3 regions of the Shewanella sp. 5S214 genome follow, and region 1 is predicted to be linked to each of the others. Evidence: predicted binding sites of a transcription regulator. Region 1 holds the regulator's gene; each other region holds the start of a gene.
The links. The regulator LexA, encoded in region 1, represses DNA repair genes until DNA is damaged. The targets are predictions, from matches to a motif close to TACTGTATNNNNATACAGTA.
Positions count from the first base shown of each region.

Region 2: ACED29_RS18230 (DNA topoisomerase III) is a predicted target of LexA. The motif match lies at 2,032-2,051, and genes of this name have one in related genera.
Region 3: ACED29_RS19830 (LexA family transcriptional regulator) is a predicted target of LexA. The motif match lies at 2,509-2,528, and genes of this name have one in related genera.

Region 1 covers NZ_JBGOOV010000020.1:90,621-95,262, reverse strand. Annotated here, with positions in the region: gene plsB (glycerol-3-phosphate 1-O-acyltransferase PlsB) at 1-1,247, opposite strand, end outside; gene lexA (transcriptional repressor LexA) at 1,512-2,126, shown strand; gene ACED29_RS14120 (cell division inhibitor SulA) at 2,123-2,629, shown strand; gene coxB (cytochrome c oxidase subunit II) at 3,026-4,615, shown strand; gene ctaD (cytochrome c oxidase subunit I) at 4,625-4,642, shown strand, end outside.
Region 2 covers NZ_JBGOOV010000033.1:16,308-20,949, forward strand. Annotated here, with positions in the region: gene purF (amidophosphoribosyltransferase) at 1-646, shown strand, start outside; gene ACED29_RS18225 (tRNA (adenine(22)-N(1))-methyltransferase TrmK) at 1,164-1,928, opposite strand; gene ACED29_RS18230 (DNA topoisomerase III) at 2,106-4,073, shown strand; gene ACED29_RS18235 (ATP-binding cassette domain-containing protein) at 4,575-4,642, shown strand, end outside.
Region 3 covers NZ_JBGOOV010000042.1:14,878-19,519, reverse strand. Annotated here, with positions in the region: gene ACED29_RS19840 (NifB/NifX family molybdenum-iron cluster-binding protein) at 1-520, opposite strand, end outside; gene ACED29_RS19835 (Y-family DNA polymerase) at 805-2,061, opposite strand; gene ACED29_RS19830 (LexA family transcriptional regulator) at 2,068-2,481, opposite strand; gene ACED29_RS19825 (ABC transporter permease) at 2,785-3,897, shown strand; gene ACED29_RS19820 (ABC transporter ATP-binding protein) at 3,900-4,642, shown strand, end outside.

The DNA.
Region 1 (4,642 bases):
ATGCCGCGTAGTACACTGTTTATGGTCATTGCCAACATGCCGGTTTTAGGCGCAAGTAAACGCCCTGTACGCGAACGCCCACCTTCGGTGAAATACTCAACCGAATAACCTTTAGCAAATAACTGATCTAAATACTCACGAAATACTGCGGTATACAGTTTATTACCATTAAAGCTGCGGCGGATGAAGAATGCTCCACCACGGCGGAACATTGGCCCTGCTGGCCAAAAGTTCAGGTTAATACCGGCCGCAATATGCGGCGGAACCATACCCTGATAATACAAAATGTATGACAGCAACAAGTAATCCATATGGCTGCGATGACAAGGTACGTAGACAATTTCATGGCCATCATGGTGAAGCTGTCTTACCTGTTCAGCACCTTTGATATTGATACCGCTATATAATTTATTCCATAACCAAGTGAGAAAACGCTCGGCAATGCGCACTAAACTATCTGAATAGTCCGCGGCAATTTCATCGAGGTATTCAATCGCAGTTTCACGGGCTTTTTCAGGGGATACTTTTTTGTTGACCGCTTCTTCTTCAATTGCCTTTTTAATTGAATCTGACTTTAATAAAGAGGCAAATAGCATTTGACGATTAGGTAATTGTGGCCCTGTCATAACTTTACGTTGGCGACGGAAATGTACTCGCGCGACACGGGTTAATTTATGCGCAATTCTTTTATCTGTACCGTGCTCATCAGCCATATGGCGCAGCGATAACGCATTAGAAAACTGCACAAAATTATGTCGCCCTAAAAATAAAATCATCAGCCACTTACGTAACCAAGTTGGGTTTTCTCTTTCAAAAACAGCCGCTGTCATGCTGTCTTCTTCCTTACCAGGAGTTCGTCCCCAATAAAGACAAACTGGCACTAATTGAATATCGAGGTCAGCATTCTCACTATGAAGCGATAATAAACGGGTAAAATAATTAAGGAACTTCTCACCACTTTCACGTTTACCAAATAGAGGTTTACGCCCCTCTAAACACACCACTCGAGGCACTCTTAAACCATCAAGCTGTAACGGCTCATAAGGACTTGGCATACCAAATCCTTCAGTGATTTCGCTCAAGGCGGCAATATCACTAATAGATTCCGTTTTCATTAAATAAACCAAGGGCTTGGTCGGATCTATATTGAGGTCATCAAACGGATCATGGGGCACCACAATGGTCTGTACCATCCATTTTTGAACCCATTTTAATGCTTGTAAAAATATTGAATCTGGTTTTGACATGGTTATTTTCGCAACATAAGCCATTGTAATATTGTCGTATAGGATACCAGAAACCACCCTGCTTACACTATCTGGCCGACTTATCTTTACGTGTAAGCTCTCACTTTAAGACATAGTGCAAGATAAAACATATATAATAACCAATAAAAACATTAATTTAAGTTACATAAAACCAATAAAACACAAAAAATAGTTGGTTAATACTTGCACGAACACAAACACTGTATATAATGACAGTCACTGTATAAAAAGACAGGAATCATCATGAGACCGTTAACGCCGCGCCAAGCAGAAATATTAGACTTAATTAAAAACAATATCGCCGAAACAGGTATGCCACCCACTCGTGCTGAAATTGCGAAACGTCTTGGCTTTAAAAGTGCTAATGCTGCCGAAGAGCATTTAAAAGCATTAGCCAAAAAAGGCTTTATCGAGATCATGCCTGGAACCTCTCGAGGTATTCGCTTACCTCATGAAGAACAGATTGAAACCGGTTTGCCTCTGATTGGACAAGTTGCAGCTGGTGAGCCCATTTTGGCTCAAGAACACGTTGAACAGTATTATCAAGTCGACCCGAGCATGTTTAAACCTGCCGCAGACTTTCTGTTGCGCGTTCGTGGTGACAGCATGAAGAACATCGGTATTTTAGAAGGCGATTTACTCGCGGTTCATAAAATGCAACAAGCACGTAATGGCCAAGTTGTGGTGGCGCGTGTTGATGATGACGTCACCGTAAAACGATTTGAACAAAAAGGTAATGTGATTTATCTGCATGCAGAAAATGACGATTACACCCCGATTAAAGTTGATTTAAGTTGCCAAAGCCTAACCATTGAAGGGCTTGCCGTTGGCGTTATCCGTAATGGAGATTGGTTATGAACAAACTAATGGGCATCGCGCCACGTCACCCAGGCTTATGGGTAGATTTAGCTGAAACAGAATTGCATGGCAACCAAACCATTCGCACATTACAAACAGTCACCCAAGGTGAAGCTGAGTTGAGCCAGTTGTGTAGTCAACTCGCCACATTGAGCCAACAAGGTCGATGGATTGTGTTAATTAGCCCACCACACATTGGCTATAAACATATGCTGGCAAATGCTGGCGTGAGAATGGACCGTATTTTACTGGTGCACACTAAAGACGAAGTCGAAACCTTATGGGCGATGGAAAAAGCGCTTACCAGTGGAACATCAAGTGCTGTCGTCACTTGGACAAGCTCACTTGACGCCCGTGATAGTCGTCGATTAGAAATTGTAGCTAAAAGTGCACGGGCTTTAGGTGTGGTAATTGAGGATGTGAATGCTCACTTACCTCACAAACATCAAATTGTTAGCCCTACATTAATAAATGGAACAAGTAATTTTTGCTCATTTCACTGAGCATTAACCCTTACTTACCAAGCCCTGTATTGAATTCAGGGCTTTTTTTTCATCTTTTTTCAGTTAATTAGCCAACAAAGTGATCTTGATCAATGTTTAATCTACAGCTAATGTTGTTCCCAAGGATGAAATATTATTCATCTTTAATTGGACGTGAATGACAGTGATTAAGATTACTTTCAGACAAATGAGCCAACTCAATCTTGATAAGTTCAGTAGTAGGTACAAGCGTGGTGCACCGCTAATAATAAAACCGTAAACAACCCGTTTACTGCCACCAAGGTACTTTGAGGTCATCAAACTTTTTTCGGGAACCGAAAAGTTTGCATAGAGCAGAGAATTACTGTGTGACTTTTCTTTGTAATTGCTATTTGCAATGAACAGAGGAGCAGTCTTGTGAAGCAATGGTGGTATTGTTTACTGGTGGTGTTTATAGCACTTCCGCTTGGGGCATCAGAAATGTCCCTCAACATGACTCAAGGCGTGACAGATATCAGTGGTAAGGTTTATGGCCTCCACATGACGATACTTTATATCTGTTGTGCCATTGGGTTAGTGGTGTTTGGGATCATGATTTATTCAATGATTTACCATCGCAAATCAAAAGGCGCTGTTGCGGCAAATTTTCACGAAAGTACTAAAGTGGAAATAGCTTGGACCGTCATTCCTTTCATCATCTTAATCGCCATGGCCATTCCAGCCACTAAAACCTTAATTGCCATGGAAGATCCCAGCAATGCGGATCTCACCATCAAAATTACTGGGTCGCAGTGGAAATGGCATTACAGCTATTTTGATAAAGACATCGAATTTTACAGCACATTATCGACCCCCAGAGATCAAATCGATGGCATAGAGGCTAAAGGAGAGCATTATCTTCTTGAAGTCGATAAACCACTCGTACTGCCCATTAACCAAAAAGTGCGTTTTTTAATGACATCAGATGATGTGATCCACTCATGGTGGGTTCCGGCTTTTGCGGTTAAAAAAGATGCCAATCCAGGCTTTATTAATGAAGCATGGACCCGCATTGATAAGCCCGGAATTTATCGTGGCCAATGTGCCGAATTGTGCGGTAAAGACCATGGATTTATGCCAATTGTGGTGCAAGCATTATCAGAGACAGATTTTGATAATTGGTTAGTAGAGCAAAAGCAACTGGCCAGTAATGCCGCTGCTGCGGCGGCTGCATCACTGTCACAAACCTTATCTCTTGAAGAGTTAACCACCCAAGGCGAACAGATCTATCTTGCTCGTTGCGCCGCTTGTCACCAACCTAATGGTGCGGGCCTTCCAGGTGTATTCCCATCACTAATTGGCAGTCCTATCATAAAAGGCCCTGTTGCAGGTCACCTCAACATCGTCTTAAACGGTAAACCAGGAACCGCAATGCAAGCCTTTGCCAAGCAACTTACCGCCCAAGAGATTGCCGCAGTGATTACCTTTGAGCGTAATGCTTGGGGCAATAATACCGGTGATGTTGTTCAAGCTGCTGATGTGAGTAATTTCTCTGGCGGCAATGAAGCAAGTACTGAAGCAAATAAGACTGAAAGCACAATGGCCGCAACAGCAACTGAGAGCACCAATACTGCGACAGAAAAAGCGACTCAGGCTCTTGAAACCGTCGCAAAGGCTGTAACACCAGAGGTTGTTGCCATTGAAGATCTGCCCACCTTAACCTTGGAGCAGTTAATCACAGAAGGTGAGCAGGTTTATGCCACCACTTGCGCCGCATGTCATCAAGCCACTGGTGCTGGTTTGCCAGGCGCTTTCCCTTCACTTATTGGCAGCCCTGTGGTTAGCGGACCGGTTAGCGGACATATCGATATCGTTATGCACGGTAAACCAGGCACCGCGATGCAGGCATTTAGTAGTCAACTTAGCCCACAAAAGATGGCCGCGGTGATTACTTATGAGCGCAATGCGTGGGGCAATAATTCTGGCGAGGCGGTGCAACCTGCCGATGTCGCTAGCCATGGACAGTAGGGGAAGACAATGAGCACAACAACGCAC
Region 2 (4,642 bases), on a different contig from region 1:
TCATGACATTGATGTGGTTATTCCTATTCCTGAAACCTCGTGTGATATCGCCTTAGAAATTGCCCGTTGCATGGATCTACCGTATCGCCAAGGTTTTGTTAAAAACCGCTATATTGGTCGTACGTTTATCATGCCTGGTCAGCAAGAACGTAAAAAATCAGTTCGTCGTAAATTGAATGCGATTAACACTGAATTTAAAGGCAAAAACGTACTATTAGTTGATGACTCAATAGTACGTGGTACCACGTCTGAGCAGATCATTGAAATGGCGCGTGAAGCTGGAGCAAAGAAAGTGTACTTTGCATCAGCAGCTCCTGAAATTCGTTTCCCGAATGTCTATGGTATCGATATGCCGACCTCAAATGAGCTTATTGCTCATGGTCGTGATGCTGACGAAATTGCTAAAATCATTGGTGCCGATGGCATTATTTTCCAAGACTTAAGCGACTTAATTGAAGCCGTAAGAATGGAAAATCCAGAGATTAAGCGTTTTGAAACATCAGTGTTTGATGGTCATTACATTACTAATGACGTTGACCAAGCTTACTTGGATCATTTAACACAATTACGTAATGATGATGCCAAAGCTAACCGCTCAAAAGACATTGGAACTAACTTAGAAATGCACAATGAGTGTCATCCATAAGCTAGCCAGGTTTTCATAGCCATAAAAAACCAGCATGAAAATGCTGGTTTTTTTATGTCCGCTTTAAACACGCGATAACAAGCGATAACAAGCGATAACAAGATAGATATCTAGATACTAGGTCGCTTCGCGGCTAGAGGCTATAAAAGCGATAAAGATCGATGACAAGTGATAACCTGAGAATATAAACGCATCGGATTTAAGGGCTCGCTTTCAAATATGACCATCCAGCAATATTGTCTACACCTTCTATCAGACATTATTAGTACGCCTTCAATCAGATAGCGATTGCTATCACCGCAACCAGATATGATTATTACAGCATCAATCAGATATCGATTGCTTTCATCATCAAACGAATATGTCTGCTACACCTTCAATCAGATATCGATTACTTTCATCGTCAAACGAATATGTCTGCTACTCCTTCAATCAGATAGCGATTACTTTTATCGTCAACCAGATATGATTCCTTTTACCGTCATCCCGGTAATGCTTTTGAGCCGGGATCCAGCGTCTAAAATAGCGCCGTACTCTCTGAGTTGGAGGTCCTTTCTAGGTGCTCGACTTGTGCTTTAATTGCTAAATAATCTTGCAACGCCTGTGATGCTTTTTGCGGATTCGACAGGGTTATGTTTTGATAGTGAGTCAGCACTTTGTGTAAATATCGTATAGCAACATTGCGCTCGTGGTCATTGTTACATTGCCAAAGTTTATCGCCCACAGCGCTAATGTTAGTGGTAGAACTATCACTATCACTATCACTTTCTATTCGCGACGATGGACTGTCACGCCTCACATAGATAATTTCATAAAAGCGGCGATTTTCTTCAATCAGTTTTTCATCAATTAAACGGCAATCAAGTTCAATGAGTTTTTGGCGAAGTTCGTACTGGTGATGGACCGGACACAAGATAAAATCAATTTGACGGTTAGGGTGCAATTGGCAAAGTGTATTCACTAACTCGATCATCAAATCTCCGCCAATACCAGCAATGATCACTAATGGTGTTTGCTCATCTTGCTCCAGAGGTATCGCTGACACATCTAAACAATGTACCTGCCATTGATTGGCAGTTTGCCGTGGGTAAAAAAGTTCAAGCTTAGCGGTTAACTGCTGCATTAATGCCGGCACAATATCGACAAAATGGATCGTGGTTGCAGCATGCCTATCGAGTAATGCCGCACCAAGAAATCCATGGTCGCAACAACAATCCCAAATATGGCTATAACCCATGGGGATCATACTGTTGATTTGTGCTAAACGCTGGCCGAGTTTCATCTGTTCATCGTGTTTGGGATTTAAGCTGCGTATTGTAGTATTTTGACGATATAAGTGGTGAATTATTTCGTATTTGCAGCTTGGCGTATTTAGCGCTAATCTATACTGTAAATTTATACAGTTAAGCGGTGCCATCGAGTTTTATCTAATTGAACTTTTGCGCCCTAATAATGGATTATGATTCTATATATTGCTGAAAAACCCAGTCTCGGTCGTGCGATTGCCGATGTTCTGCCAAAACCACATAAAAAAGGTGATGGCTTTATCACTGCCGCCAATGGTGATTGCGTGTCATGGTGTATTGGCCATTTATTGGAGCAAGCCGAACCTGATGCTTACGATGATGCGTTTAAATCATGGAAGCTCGAACATTTGCCCATAGTGCCACAAACGTGGAAGCTCATGCCTAAAACCAAAACTCGCAGTCAACTTACTGTGCTGCGTAAACTGGTTAAGCAAGCCTCAGCAATCATTAATGCTGGCGATCCAGACCGTGAAGGGCAGTTGCTGGTGGATGAAGTGATTGCTTATTTAGGCGTCAAGGGTGACAAGCTCAATCAAGTTCAGCGACTATTAATTAGTGATTTAAATCCACAAGCAGTCAAACGTGCGTTAGGGCAGTTACGCAGTAATCGTGAGTTTATTCCTTTATCGACTTCTGCATTAGCCCGCAGCCGCGCTGATTGGCTATATGGCATGAACATGACTCGTGCTTATACCATTCAAGGGCGCAAAGTGGGTTACCAAGGCGTGTTGTCTGTTGGCCGAGTGCAAACGCCTTTGCTTGGCTTAGTGGTGCGCCGCGATGATGAGATTGCCTATTTCAAGCCAAAGTCTTTTTATGAAGTGCTGGCCCATCTGGTTACCGATCAGCAACAAACCTTTACCGCCAAATGGCAACCGAGTGAAGCATGCCAACCATACATGGATGAAGATGGCAGAGTGTTAGCCAAAGGCTTAGCTGAAAATGTCGTTGCTCGTATTAATGGTAAACCAGCGCAAGTGACTAAAATTGAAGCCAAAGATAAGCGCCAAAATCCACCATTACCCTATAGCTTATCAGCATTGCAAATAGACGCGGCTAAACGTTTTGGCCTCTCGGCAAAAGAGGTACTTGATACTTGCCAAAGTTTGTATGAGCGCCATAAATTAATTACCTATCCGCGTTCAGACAGTCGCTATTTACCTAAAGAGCAACATGCTTTGGCACCAAAAGTATTGGACGCGGTACTCAAAGGTGCTGCTGCATTAGTTGATGGTTGTGAAGCACCAAATGCCAAGCTTAAGTCTAAAGCTTGGGATGACAGTAAAGTCGATGCTCACCATGCCATTATACCCACAGAGAAAGTTGCTAATTTGTCATCGTTATCTAGTAACGAAGCCAAGTTATATCAACACGTTGCGAGGCAATATTTAGCCCAGTTTTACCCAGCTTATATGTATGCTGAAACCACTGTGGAAGTGACTATTGCTGGAGGTTTGTTTACCACTAAAGCGCGTCAAGACAAAAGCTTAGGCTGGAAACAACTGTATAAGCGGGCGACCACAGTAAATCAAGCGAGTTCTAATTCTAGTTCAACTAGCAGCGATGACGATAACGACGACACGGTACAATCATTACCGCCGCTGGTTAAAGGGCAAATACTCCAATGTGAGCGTGGTGAATTACTAGAGAAAATGACTCAAGCGCCGAAGCATTTTACCGACGCGACATTATTAGGCGCGATGACTGGCATTAGCCGTTATGTGACAAACAGCGATATTAAGAAAATTCTTAAAGAAACTGATGGCTTAGGCACTGAAGCGACTCGTGCTGGGATTATTGAATTACTGTTTAAGCGCGGTTATTTAGTTCGCCAAGGTAAATCAATACTGGCCACACCTGTGGGTGTTGGTTTGATCCGCAGTTTACCTGAATCAGCAACCACACCAGACATGACCGCATTATGGGAAAATAGCCTCGATGCCATCAGTCAAAAAAGGCTTAAGTATGATGCGTTTATGCAGCCATTACTCAGCCAATTAGATAACCTAATTACCCAAGCATCGAGTCAATTACCTTCTGCATTACAAGGTGTTGCCAGCAGTGCACCAAAGCGCAGTTTTAAAAAGCCATATAAAAAGAAAACTAAAGCGAAAAGTTAACAGGGTGGCAAGCGATGAAAATGGTTAAGAGGGATGATGACAGGCAAACTTACCCAGGCTAGGTTGGTGACGACATGGTTTAAAACAGTCAAGTGTCAAAGAAAGATTATTGCCAGTTACCTATTCACATCTTCTCAGATGTAGAGGGGCAAGCTTGAGTAGGCAAAATACAAGTTTGAAGAGCAATAAAGGTGATGCTAACCAGGCTGATTTTATGTTTTATGAAATCTGGCCGAGCCGTGAATTATGGTAAGTCCCTTTGGATACTCAGCATTTAGCTGATTATGTAGCAATGGCAGAGGGTGCGATAATTGAATCTACGCTAATGAAATGGCCGTTTTCGTGAATAATCGTCAGTGTGATCAACTGAAGTGATTTTAATCGCAAAGTAGAACCAAAATGTTCTACTTTTTTTGTCGATTTTTTTAAGACTCCTGTGAGACACTCAGAAGATAAACTCTGGTGAAGAATCAGTATTAATAGACAGGGATAAGCGCCACAATGGAAATTCGGTTTACTCAGCTGCAATGCCGTTCGTCTAGTGTCACCATGAACATTGAAGATTGGCT
Region 3 (4,642 bases), on a different contig from region 1:
GTTGGTGCATGAGTGAGTGCTTTTTATTACAACAAGGTTTCATCATGGCGCTTTCTGCGCCTGCTTTAGTTTCACAGCAACGTTTCGCCTCAGGTCCACTGTGACAGCCCGCTTCTCCATCAGCATGATCATGATCGCAACAACCGCCATTAGCTTGCTTAGCAATATGTTTCACTGACGGACGCCCCTGACTTACCTGGGTATATTGTTCACAGTCGGATAAAACAGCAGCCGCAAAATGCTGTAACTCTGTACGGCCGTTTTTTGCATGAAATACACTCAAATTCTGGTTTAGTAGCTTAGACAATAACTGCTGGCCAATATTACGTATGATCACCCGATTCGCGCCTTGTGCCAGTATCAAACTGACTAATTGCTGCTTGCCCTCACATCCATCGAGTAAAGCTGGGTTGGTAAAACGCCCGACTACTTGAGCTTGGTCATTAATAAACAGTACCTCATCGGCTTTGCTAAAATGGTTGGAAATATTTTCCGCTTTCATGGGTATGGCTGTAATCATTGGGGCTGTCCTCACTGTATAATATTCAATTTTATCAACGATATACCTTTTGGTTTAAACGGCATAAATGGTTATGGTTGATGACATTAATGCTTGCCATTATCGATTAATAGTAATTGGCATATGCTATATATACGCCGATTAATGGCATATGCTAATTAGCGTTGATATTTTGTGACCGGTGCCACGCTTAGCTCAATATCAATATCAATATCAATAATCGAATCAGTGATTTCTATTTTATTTGCTCAATGACAATCTTAATGATGGAACTCATAAAAATATTAACATTTAATCTTGGGTAAGCATTTCCATTGAGTTGAATATTGAGGAGTAAGCAAATCACGACGCATTGCCCACTTTTGTTGTATTCCTTGTGCAGCAAGAAACACAGTATCGCGGCCATAACGTTGGTTGATGCTATCAAGGGTATGCATGAGGGCATAATCGACCTTAGCAGGATTGAATAAATCAAATTGAAAATATTTCTCGCTGGCTAAATCAACGAGGCCTACGCCAATTTTGTAATACCGCACACCGACGCGAAACAACCTTGGTGCAGCTTGTCTAAGCGCTTTGGTGAGTTCAACAGAGCAATGTGTCGGGCAAGGGAAATGGACAATGACCTTATCACTCACGGGCCGTTCGTCATGGGGGGAATTACTGGCAAACAGCAACATGGTTTTGCAATACGAGCCTTGCTGACGCGCTTTAAGCGCCGCGATAGCGATATGTTTGCTCAATGCCTGTAATAGCAATTCATAGTCAGTGATGCGCTCACCAACACTACGAGTCGAGAAAATTTGTTTTTTATCTGCCCTTGCCTCATCCCATTGTTTACAGACTTGACCATTCAGTTCACGAACGGTTCGCTCTATTTCAATACTAAATTGTTTTCTCGCAAGGCTCGGTGGCATACAGGCAAGATCATATGCGCTGCGAATATTCATTACTTCAAGTTTTTTACTTATGCGCCTACCAATGCCCCATACATCACCGACCGCAAGCTGACGCAAAATGTCAGTGCGTTGCTGCAATGTCTCAATTACGCAAACACCTTGGTATCCTGGAATTTTTTTAGCGGCATGATTGGCTATCTTGGCTAAGGTCAAGGTGTCGCCCATACCGACACAGACGGGTAAACGCGCTTCTTTCCAAACCGTACGACGGATTAACTGACCATGGGTATGCAGACATTTAATCGCGGGGTAACTGTGTTTAAACGACAGGAAACATTCATCGATGGAGTACACATGCTGATCGGGCGCAAAGCGGCCTATTATCGCCATCATTTTTGCTGATAAATCGGCATAGAGCTCATAGTTAGATGAACACACAATCACATTACGCTCGGCACATAGCGCTTTAACTTGAAAATAGGGTAGAAATTTTTGTATGCCCGCTTCTTTTGCTTGTCGATTAGCAGCCACAATACAACCGTCGTTATTGCTCAGTACAATGATGGGTTTACCACGCCAATCAGGGCGAAATACCTGTTCAGCACTGCAATAAAAAGCATTGGCATCAACTAAGGCAAACATTGTTGCTTACCCTTGGTGGCTAACAAACATGGGGCTTTGGCGATGACAACGAATTGAGCGGATCACCACACCTTCAATACTAAAGTCATCATAATCGCAAATGGTTACTGGTAAATGTTGCTCATGAGATGACACTAGCATTCGCCGTTGCAGATCGAGAATTTTACACACAAATTCACCATTAAAATTAGCCACAATCACGTCGCCACTTTTAGCCGTTTCATGACGATCGACAATCAGTAAGTCGCCATCGAATATCCCAACACCTTGCATTGACTCACCTTGGGCTAAGCCGATAAAAGTCGAACTTGGATGTTGCACTAACATCTCATCAAGACTGAGGCCTAATTGAAGATACTCAGCAGCAGGGCTTTCAAAACCGGTAATGCCAGCACTGGCGACAATGGGAATAAAGCGCATACGCTAACCTCGTACAGTTATGCCGAATACTGTATAAAAACACAGTACCATTTATAGGGTACATAGTAGCGCTAAATTTTGTCTGTGCAAGTTTATTTATGTTAAATCGCGATATGCAAGCGGCATATTTAGCCATTGAAGGTTGTTATTAGCCAGCTAGATAGCGTTATCAGTTTAATAGTTAATGAGTTTATTTGTTCAAGGTCAAAATACAATCTGAGCGATTGGTCTACACTTGTGATCAGTACAACAATGAACTTGATGCAAATATACACTTGATTGCTACTTTTTTTGGGGTCTAGTATGACACTCGCCACATTTGATATCGACATGCACGATGACAACTGCGACCTGAGTCTTGCAGGTGATTGGCAATTAGGCCAAGCACCACTAGGTGCCGATATTTGTGCCGCCCTTCCCGCAACTTGCCATACTGTCAGATTAGTGACGACTGAATTATCTCAGTGGGATTCAAGCCTTGCCATTGCCTTATTACAATTATCCCGCTGGTGTGAACAACAAAAAATAGCCCTCAATATTCAAGATACCCCACAAGGATTACAACAATTACTGCAGCTAGCTACCGATGTGCCTGTGTATCAAACGGCGAATGATGGTGTCATTGGTGGCATGTGGGTCACGCTTCGTAAAGGCATGATTGTACAAGGCTTACAGGTGCACGATGGCTTAGTGTTTGTCGGGGAAAGCACGTTGGCATTAGGGCGTTGGTTAAGAGGTAAAGCCAGTACTCGGCGCAGTGATATCGTATTTTTTATTGAACAAGCAGGGCCTAAAGGACTGGCGATTGTCACTTTGATTAGTCTGCTAGTGGGAATGATTTTAGCCTATTTAGGTTCAGTGCAGCTGCGTCAGTTAGGTGCTCAGGTGTATGTCGCTAACCTAGTGGCGATTGGAATGGTACGCGAAATGGGCGCCTTGATGACAGGCGTCATTATGGCTGGCAGAACGGGAGCCGCGTATGCCGCTCAATTAGGCACCATGCAGGTCAATGAAGAGATTGATGCGCTGCGAGTCATGGGTATTTCCACCATGGAGTTTCTGGTGTTACCTCGCTTGTTGGCATTGATTTTCATTATGCCGTTAATGTGCATTTACTCTGACGTGATAGGCATGATCGGCGGTGCAGTAGTTGCCAATGGCATGGGCGTGAGTTACACCCAATATATTTTACAAACTCAGGTTGCCATTGATTGGGTAGACATATCCACCGGGTTGATAAAAAGCCTTATTTTTGGTTTTTTGATTGCGATTGCAGGTTGTCAGGCCGGGCTTAAATGCGGGCGAGATTCTAATGCCGTTGGTTTAGCCACGACCAGTGCTGTAGTTAAAGCCATTGTGTTTCTGGTGGTTTCCGATGCCGCGCTCAATATCTTATACGATAAGTTAGGGATCTAATTATGGTGGATGATGCCTTCATCAGTGTACGCAATCTTAGTGTCGGTTATGGTACGACCGAGGTACAAAAACAACTGAACTTCGAGATTAACAAAAATGATATCTTTTTTGTCATTGGCGGAAGCGGTTGCGGCAAAACAACCTTACTTAAATCAATGGTAGGATTGTTAACCCCACTTAAGGGAGAAGTACTTTATCAAGGTAAGAACTTTTATGACGCTGATGAACCAGCGCAAGTGGCCATGCTCAAAGACTGGGGGATCACGTTTCAAACTGGCGCGTTGTTTTCCAGTATGTCGCTTGCCGAAAATGTGGCTTTACCGTTACAACTGTATACCGACCTTTCGGAGCGGCAAATAGCAGAGGCTGTGGCATATAAGCTTGCTTTAGTCGGCTTAGCTGGATTTGAAAAATTTTACCCTGCCGAATTAAGTGGCGGTATGCATAAGCGTGCAGGCTTGGCACGCGCGATTGCACTGGATCCACAATTGTTATTTTTTGATGAGCCTTCAGCAGGCTTAGATCCCATTAGCTCTATGCGCTTAGATCACCTAATTGTGCAAATTTGCCAAGCACTGGACTCGACCGTGATTATCGTATCGCACGAGCTACCCAGTATATTGTCAATCGGCACCCGCTGTGTGTTTCTCGATAATCAAACCAATACCATGCTTGATTGTGGCGATCCGAGAGAATTAAAACTTAACAGTAGCCAAGCTCGAGTGCGACAATTTCTCAATAGGGC